Regions from separate parts of the Paenibacillus durus genome, predicted to be linked through region 2. Evidence: predicted binding sites of a transcription regulator. Region 2 holds the regulator's gene; each other region holds the start of a gene.

Region 1 (3,150 bases), 850 kb from region 2:
ACGGGTGCTGAGAATCTCCTCAATCCGGCCTTGTCCGATAATGGAATACGCTTCCCGGCCAATGCCGGTATCCATGAACAGCTCTGTAATATCTTTTAGTCTGCATGACTGCTTATTGATCATATATTCGCTGTCTCCGCTGCGGTGAACCCGCCGCGTTACCGTCACTTCACTGAAGTCCAGAGGCAGAGCGTGATCCTCATTGTCCAGCGTCAGCGACACTTCGCCATAATTCACCGCCTTGCGGGCATCGCTTCCGGCAAAAATAATATCTTCCATCTTGCCGCCGCGCAGCGATTTGGCGCTTTGTTCACCGAGCACCCAGCGGATGCCGTCGGAAATGTTGCTCTTGCCGCTTCCGTTCGGACCTACGACAGCCGTAATGCCGCGCACAAACTCCATCTCCGTTTTGTCGGCAAATGATTTAAAGCCCGCTAATTCAATCCGTTTCAAAAACATACCTCGCCAGTCACCTCCGACCCATTATACCATAGCGTTCCATAACCTAACATAGCACGCTCCAATGAAGAGCAGGGTGCAGCAAATATCGTTGGTTGTGAAATATAAAATTGACAGTCATTACAAAAAGTGATGTAGTAAAGTTGTTTTGTGACTTCTATTATTTACTATTAAAGTAATTATTCTATTTCTAATCTTTCATTAATAAGGGTGATAGAGATGAAGCAGGGACTTGAACGGCAGGAAAACATTATTCGTTACCGGCAAGGACAAATCACCAGAGAACAGGATCTCATCGTGACGGAGCATCCTGTTACACTCAAGATTAACGGTGAGGAATTCGTGACTCTGGTATGCACCCCGGAATACATTGAGGACATGGCTGTCGGCTATTTGGCCTCTGAAGGCATCATTCGGGGAATCCAAGATATCAAAGATCTATGGATTCAGGAAGAGAAGGGGTACGTTCACATCTCGACGGACCGCTGGAATGATCTTAACCGCCAGCTGTACGCCAAGCGTTATGTCAACTCCTGCTGCGGAGGAGGCCGTCACGGTTTCGTTTATGTTAACGATGCAAGGACAGCCAAGGTCATGGACGGCGTTCATATCTCTTTATCCTTTGACGATTGTTTTCGCCTCATGGAGGGCGTGCAGGCAGGTTCGGAGCTGTTTCACCGCACAGGCGGCGTCCACTCCGCAGCCATTTGCGATACCGGCGGGGTGCTGCTTGCCCGCAGCGATATCGGCCGGCATAATGCGCTCGACAAAATTTACGGGCACTGCCTAAGACACGAGATGAACCTGAATGACAAAATCATCGTGTTCAGCGGCCGGATTTCATCGGAAATCTTATTAAAAGTTGCCAAAATCGGCTGTGAGATCATTTTGTCGAAATCCGCGCCCACAGCCCTGGCCCTTGAGCTGGCTGAACAGCTCGGCATTACGACAGTCGGTTTTATCCGTCACGATTCATGTAATGTCTATACACGTCCCGAGCGTATCAGCGACTGTGCGGTCTTAAAGAACAATTGAACAAACCCGGGATTTCAAGCAGAAAGCTCATAGTTCTGTATTTTTACTATTGTTACATTATTTACATGACTATCTATTACAAAAAAAGATGCATCTGTTCAGCTTAGGGAGGGATGTTCAACGAATCATTTACTGGAACGTTTAAAGGGTCAGGAATCGCTCAGTTCCGAAGAAATTGTCGATCTGCTAGAAAATCTGGACCAGACTTCAAGGAGGCAACTGCATAATTTTGCACATCAGAAGCGTGTGGCCCGTTACGGCAGAGGAGTCTATCTCCGCGGGCTGATTGAATTCTCCAATATATGCAAACAAAACTGCATGTACTGCGGAATACGCTCTGGAAATAAGACAGTCAGCCGCTATCGGCTGAGCCCCGAAGAAATCATGGACTGCTGCCGGGAAGGATATGAGCTGGGCTATCGCACCTTCGTTCTGCAGAGCGGTGAAGACGACTGGTATACAACGGATAAGCTGGCGGGCCTGATTGCTGATATCAAGCGGCATTATCCGGATACCGCGGTGACACTGTCGATTGGCGAACGGGACGATGAGACCTATACCCGGTTGTTTGAAGCGGGAGCGGACCGTTATTTGCTGCGGCATGAGACGGCTTCCGGCAGCCTTTATAAGGCGCTGCACCCGACCATGACCTTTGAGAACCGGCGGGACCGCTTGCGTGCCTTGAAGGCTATTGGCTATCAGGTTGGGGCCGGATTTATGGTTGGATTGCCCGGACAGACGCATGAAGATTTGGCCAAAGATTTGCTGTACGTTAAGGAGCTTAATCCGGATATGATTGGCATCGGCCCTTTTTTGCCCCATCAAGCTACCCCTTTAAAGGACGAGCCGGCCGGTACTCTGGAGGACACACTAGATATGATTGCACTTGCGCGGCTGTTTGTCCCGAGCGCCTTGATCCCGGCTACTACAGCGATGGGAACCGTTCATCCGTATGGTCGGGAACTCGCATTACAAGCGGGAGCAAATGTAGTTATGCCTAATCTGTCTCCGCTGTCCGCTCGTCCAAAATATACATTATATGACAATAAAATTTGTACGGGAGATGAATCGGCGCAGTGCCGGTTCTGTCTGGAGCAGCGGATTGAGGGTGCCGGCTTCCATGTCGACATGGGCCGCGGAGATAGTTTGAACCGGCTGTCGCGTTCTCCGGAGGAGCAGGCTGTTCGGTAAACAATGGTCATTTTAATCAACCCAGAAAGAAGTGGATGTTCGTGAACCGAGTAAATGAGCGCCATCAGGCTGATTTTATTCAAGACGAGGAAATCAAGGGAGCGCTGCAATACGGGGAGACGGCGGTTAAAGACAGCACGCTCATAACCGCAATCCTGGAAAAAGCAAGAAAATGCAAAGGACTGACCTCTCGCGAAGCCGCTGTTCTGCTGCATGTGGATGATGAAGAAACGCTGGAACGGCTGTACCAGGTATCCAGGGAAATCAAGGAACGGATATACGGCAACCGGATTGTGCTGTTCGCGCCGCTCTATGTCAGCAACTACTGCGTCAATAACTGTGTCTACTGCGGATACAAGCACTCCAATTCCGAGTTTGCGCGCAGCCGCCTTACACAAAGCGAAATCGCCCAGGAAGTCAAGGTTCTTCAGTCGCTTGGCCATAAACGGCTTGTCCTTGAAGCGG
Region 2 (3,150 bases):
TTTGATAAGAAAAAAAGCGCTGTCCTGACCTCGGCAACCTTGTCCGTAGATAAATCGTTCCAGTATATGATCGACAACCTCGGATTGAACGAGGCGCAGGAGGAAGGAAGGCTATCGACCATACAGCTTCCTTCACCCTTTAAGTACCGGGATCAGGCGCTGCTGGTCATTCCGCGGGATTTCCCAAGCGTGAAGGGAACCGTCGGCGACGCCCGATTTGTCGATATGCTCGTTCATTCCCTGGCTGAAGCCGCAGTGACCACGCGCGGGCGGATGCTTGTGCTGTTCACGTCATATAAGATGCTTCGGCAGGTATACGAGCCTCTCAAGGAGGCGCTTGCGTCCGAAGATATCACTGTACTCGGGCAAGGCGTTGAAGGAGGAAGCCGAAGCAAGCTGCTCCGCCGGTTCCAGGAGAATTCAGCTTCCGTCCTGCTTGGAACGAGCAGCTTCTGGGAAGGCGTCGATATCCCTGGTGACGCGCTAACCTGTCTGGCAATCGTCAGACTGCCTTTTCAGCCGCCTAACCATCCGCTCGCAGAGGCGAAGGCCGAGCTATTGCAGGCGCAGAAGAAGAATCCGTTCATGAAGCTGTCCGTGCCTCAAGCCGTAATCCGTTTTAAGCAGGGCTTCGGCCGCCTTGTACGGACCGCGCAGGATCGCGGCATTGTTATTGTTTATGATACCAGAGTAATCGAATCTTATTACGGTAAGTATTTCCTGTACTCGCTGCCAGGACCTAAAATGGAGCATATGTCGACGGAACAAATGGTCCCCCGCATCGCCGAATGGCTACAGCAAGACGGCGCATCCTAATAAAAATACTCGATTGGCCATTGTATAACATAGGCCAATCCAGTCTTTTGCTTTTCAGCACTTCGATCGGCCATTGTATAACATAGGCCAATCCAGTCTTTTGCTTTTCAGCACTTCGATTGGCCATTGTACAACATAGGCCGATCTGCCGATCTTAATCTTTACATGGGTCATACTGTATGTAGATTCCGCCAATTGTCAAGCGTGTCCCGTCAGGGACGAAAAGCGATCCTTCATCCGCCTGATTCAAGGTCCCGCCCAACTTTTGCCGGGCGCCAATTTGCCGTGAGCGGGTGTCCAGAGGGCGGTAGCCCTTGGGGCCCTCCCTTTTAGGGAGGGTTTGGGAGGGTCCTATTTAAAATTTAGGAGGAGAACTCATGAAATCGGACAAAATATCTGAGGCCGTCGTCCGCAGATTGCCAGTATATCTGCGTTTTTTGAACGACCTGCAAAATCGCGAAATCGCCACTGTTTCTTCTCAAGAACTCGGACAACGACTGGATTTAAATCCTGCGCAAATCCGCAAGGATTTGGCCTATTTTGGCGACTTCGGCAGGAAGGGCATTGGTTATGACGTACCCTACCTGATCGAAAAAATCCGCCACATCCTGAAGCTCGACCAACAGATTAATGTTGTTCTGGTAGGAGCGGGGAATCTGGGTCAGGCGCTGTCCAATTACAATATTTATCTGAAAGATACAATGAAAATTACGGCCGTCTTTGATTCCTACCCGCCGAAGATCGGGACCAAGATCAATACTTTGACCGTTCAGCCTATGGATGAACTTGCAAGTACCGTACGCGAGCAGGGCATTCGCATAGGCATTATTACCGTGCCCGAGCAGGAGGCGCAAAAAGTAGCGGATATTCTTATCGGAGCCGGCATTGAAGCGATCCTGAATTTCGCTCCGGTAATCCTGAAGACGCCGCCTGAGATTCGTGTGCATGCGGCGGATTTTACGACCGACCTGCAAAGTCTGGCTTACTATCTGCATGAAGGAAAGGACGAAGAAGAGCATGGGTACTAAATGGATGATCCGAAACGGCAAATTTGCCGTGCCTGGCGCGGATAAGCCTGTTTTTGAAGGATATATGGTAATTGATAACGATTTGATTACGTACATAGGGGAAGAAGCGCCCGTTCTTGAAGAAGACGTACCTGTCTTTGAAGGCAACCGCCTGCTGTTCCTTCCGGGGCTTGTCAATACGCATGGGCATGCGGCGATGTCGCTGCTGCGCGGTTATGGAGACGATCTTGCCCTTCAGGTATGGCTTCAGGAAAAAATGTGGCCAATGGAAGGGAAATTCACCGGAGACGACGTCTACTGGGGAACCGCACTCTCGGTGCTGGAAATGCTCAAGGGCGGGACAACGACGTTTCTTGATATGTATGATCATATGGACCGGGTGGCTGAGGTGGCGGAAGCATCTGGAATACGCGCCGTCCTGATGCGTGGTGTAATCGGGCTGTGCCCGGCAGAGGTGCAGAATCAGAAGCTTGCGGAAGCGGTTGCTTTTGCAAAAAAATGGCATAACGCGGCGGATGGACGGATCACCGCTATGATATCACCCCATTCGCCGTATACTTGTCCTCCGGATTATATCGAGAAATTTGTCCAGGCGGCGCATGACCTCGACCTGCCTATTCATACGCATATGTCCGAAACGCGGCGGGAAGTGGAGCAAAATGAAGCGGATTACGGCCTTCGGCCCGTTGCCCATCTGGAGAAGCTCGGGATGTTCACCCGGCCGTCGCTAGTGGCGCACGCTGTCCATCTGAACGATGAGGAAATCGAAATTCTTGCCCGCAATCAAGTTGGCGTCTCGCATAATCCGGGCAGCAATCTGAAGCTGGCAAGCGGCGTGGCGCGCGTTCCCGAGCTGCTGAAGGCCGGTGTTACGGTATCGCTCGGAACGGATGGCGCGGCAAGCAACAACAACCTGGACATGTTCGAGGAGATGCGTCTAGCCGCGCTGATTCATAAAGGAGTGTCCGGCGATCCGACGGCGGTTCCGGCAGGCGAGGCCCTGCGTATAGCTACGGAGTATGGCGCAAAGTCTTTATTCCTTAATCAAGTGGGAAGGCTCGCGCCGGGAATGAAAGCTGATTTCATCGCCATTGATATTGACCAGCCACATCTGCTTCCGCATACGGATCTGATATCCCATACCGTATACTCGGCGAGCGCCAAGGACGTAGAGCATGTATGGGTCGACGGCAAGCAGATCATTAAGCACGGGGAATGCCTGACCTTGGACGAAGAGGCAATCCGGCGCAAGGCGCAGGAAGCATTCGAGGGACTGCTGAATCGGTAAATTTAAGGAGCTTTCGCT
Region 3 (3,150 bases), 240 kb from region 2:
GCGCCGATCATGTTGGACAAGTCGGTATGTGTAATTTTTTTGTTAATCAGAATAGCCTCGCCGTTCTTCTCGCCGTACGTATGACTCAGACGAATCAGCGTGGAGCAGAGCGCGCCCGGTTTGCCGTACATCATCAAATCGCGGAACTTGGTTTGCGTCAGGCGGTGATGAATACCCATCCATTTCATAAAGTCGATGGCAAAATCACAGTGCTGGCAGATCAGAATTTCGAGATCTTTGTGTTCGATCACACCGACCTCGCTCTCCTCGATCACTTCGGCAGTGAAGCTGTGCTTCGTGCTGAAGAAGGGATCGGCTTGGCCGACCATGTCGCCGGCTTGATACATATAAAGTATGAGTTCCTTGCCTTCATCCGTGGATTTTGTCAGCTTGACGCGTCCGCGTTTGAGATAAAACAGCTTATCCGAATAATCGCCTTCCCAGAATAAATGAGAGCCTTCCGGAACCAACCTTTCTTTCATCGTTACTAGCAGTCTGTTAAAGTTTTGTTCGGAGAAACAGTTAGTGTTTCCGTGGGCTTCGATAACATTCGTATGTTCTTTCATAATCGACATCCCCCTTTATTCCCTCAGTTTTTCAATAAATTTTAAATTAATTATACAATGAATTTTTTAATTGTGGGTGGAAAAATCACGGAAAAAGTGTCTAATTTTCAACATTGTGATTATTTTCACTTCAAAAGCGCGATTTTTAGTGTGATTTCTAATAGGTTTTTCTAATAATGCTGTTTTCGTTACCCGAAAGGGAGCAAACAGCTTTTCTTAATATAAAACATGGTTAAGCCTTAGGCAAGTAGAATGTGATTTAAGACACAACTTTTTAAGAGCTGACATAAGCCGGTCAGAACAATGAACATGATTGCTTATTCCGGCTTGAATGATGTTGTTGTACGAATCTGGGTCAAATCGGGAGACTATTACGTTTCCGCCTTGCTCTTACCCGAAGAAATGGTAATGAACTGCTGTGGGGCTTTCCGATTTTTTTGCCGGAGATTGATCATACTATATAAGAAGTTATTTTGTTGGCATATTCCCAGTGATCTTGAAAGCTTCCCGGATCAGCGGCGCGGCGGAGCATGAAGCCTTCTTTTGCAAAAAAACCTCAGTTTTAATTAAAATTAGGAATAATAGCATGGATAGTTCTGCTAACAAGCGACAACTTATGCAATTTCCCGGATAAAGGCATTGATTTCTTCTATAGAAACGATTGTTAGTCTGAGATTAATAAGCATAGAAAGAGAAGGATATAGGAAGGATGGCCCTAAAAAAGAGGCGTAATGTAAGCGGTTTTATAATAGAAGAAAAAAATTTTTATACTTTGTGAAAGATTTCACTATACAAGTGGCACATGATGTGATATTATCGATTTTGTAGAGAGGAACAAACACAAATTGACAGGAGGACGAGGGAAATGGCAGTAAAGAATGAAGTGGCCGCCCAAGTGAAACAACCTACCGCTGAAGAATATATTCAGACATTGGTAGATAAAGCAAAGAAAGCTCAAGAAGCTTATATGGCCCTTGATCAAGAGCAAGTCAACAATATCGTTCATGCTATGGCGCTGGCCGGACTCGACAAGCATATGTACCTGGCTAAACTGGCAGTTGAAGAAACTGGCCGCGGTGTTTACGAAGACAAGATCACCAAGAACATCTTTGCTACAGAATATATCTACCATGGAATCAAGTATGACAAAACTGTAGGTGTTATCGAAGATAATCCTTATGACAACTTCCAAAAGATTGCCGAGCCAGTTGGCATCGTTATGGGCATCACACCGGTAACCAACCCAACATCCACCACGATGTTTAAAGCATTGATCGCCGCCAAGACACGCAATCCTATTATATTCGGTTTCCATCCATCTGCGCAAGAGTGTAGTGCCGCTGCTGCAAAGATTTTGCATGATGCTGCTGTCAAAGCCGGCGCACCGGAGAATTGCATCCAATGGATCGAGCAGCCGACAATGGATAAAACTAACGCACTGATGAACAATGATGGTGTGGCTCTGATCCTGGCAACAGGCGGATCTGCAATGGTTAAAGCGGCATACAGCTGCGGCAAACCGGCTCTTGGCGTAGGCCCTGGTAACGTACCTGCCTTCATTGAAAAGAGCGCTGATATCGATCAAGCGGTAAATGACATTATTCTTTCGAAAACATTTGACAACGGCATGATCTGCGCATCCGAGCAGGCTATCATCATCGAAGAGCCGATTTTCGACCAAGTGAAGAAGAAATTGATCGCCAACGGTTGCTACTTTGTCAACAAAGAAGAAGCTGCCAAGCTGACCAACGGCGCGATGAACGTAGAAAAATGCGCGGTTAACCCGGTAATCGTCGGTCAATCCGCTGTAAAAATCGCTGAAATGTGCGGAATTCAAGTGCCTGCAGGCACCAAAATCCTGATTGCAGAACTCGAAGGCGTGGGCACGAAATACCCGCTGTCCGCTGAGAAACTGAGCCCGGTTCTGGCTTGCTACAAAGTTAAGAATGCGGACCAAGGCATCGAGCGTGCGGCTCAGATCGTTGAATTCGGAGGCATGGGGCATAGCTCTGCTATCCACTCGAACAACGAAGAAGTAATCATGAAATTCTCCAACCGTCTGCAAACCGGACGTATTCTCGTAAATTCGCCTTCCACCCATGGTGCAATCGGCGACATCTATAACACGAACATCCCTTCGCTGACTCTGGGCTGCGGATCCTATGGCCGCAACTCGGTATCCCAAAACGTTACTGCCATTAACTTGATCAACGTGAAAAGGGTGAATCGTCGTACCGTGAATATGCAATGGTTTAAACTGCCGGAGAAGATCTACTTTGAAAAAGGCGCAACCCAATACCTGGCCAAAATGCCTGACATCACTCGTGTAGCAATCATCACCGACCCGATGATGGTTAAACTGGGTTATGTGGAAAGAGTTGAGCACTACCTGCGTCAACGCCAAACTCCTGTAGCAATCGAAGTGTTCTCGGAAGTTGAACCGGATCCATCGACAACTACAGTTGAAAAAGGTACTGCCATGATGAACAGATTCCAGCCGGACTGCATCATCGCCCTTGGCGGCGGTTCCTCTATGGATGCTGCAAAAGGAATGTGGCTGTTCTACGAACATCCGGATGCTGAC

Evidence for each region. The regulator Rex, encoded in region 2, represses fermentation and respiration genes when NADH is low (regulators of the CRP and FNR family bind a similar motif). The targets are predictions, from matches to a motif close to TTGTGAAATATTTCACAA.
Region 1: a site for Rex is predicted at 1,544-1,561, ahead of hydE ([FeFe] hydrogenase H-cluster radical SAM maturase HydE). Genes of this name have one in related genera too.
Region 3: a site for Rex is predicted at 1,339-1,356, ahead of adhE (bifunctional acetaldehyde-CoA/alcohol dehydrogenase). Genes of this name have one in related genera too.

What each region holds. Positions count from the first base shown of each region.
Region 1 covers NZ_CP009288.1:3,042,713-3,045,862, reverse strand. The annotation lists gene smc (chromosome segregation protein SMC) at 1-459, opposite strand, end outside; gene fdhD (formate dehydrogenase accessory sulfurtransferase FdhD) at 679-1,494, shown strand; gene hydE ([FeFe] hydrogenase H-cluster radical SAM maturase HydE) at 1,627-2,685, shown strand; gene hydG ([FeFe] hydrogenase H-cluster radical SAM maturase HydG) at 2,727-3,150, shown strand, end outside.
Region 2 covers NZ_CP009288.1:3,896,860-3,900,009, reverse strand. The annotation lists gene dinG (ATP-dependent DNA helicase DinG) at 1-816, shown strand, start outside; gene PDUR_RS16625 (redox-sensing transcriptional repressor Rex) at 1,194-1,844, shown strand; gene PDUR_RS16620 (amidohydrolase) at 1,834-3,132, shown strand.
Region 3 covers NZ_CP009288.1:4,137,507-4,140,656, reverse strand. The annotation lists gene PDUR_RS17855 (Crp/Fnr family transcriptional regulator) at 1-566, opposite strand, end outside; gene adhE (bifunctional acetaldehyde-CoA/alcohol dehydrogenase) at 1,432-3,150, shown strand, end outside.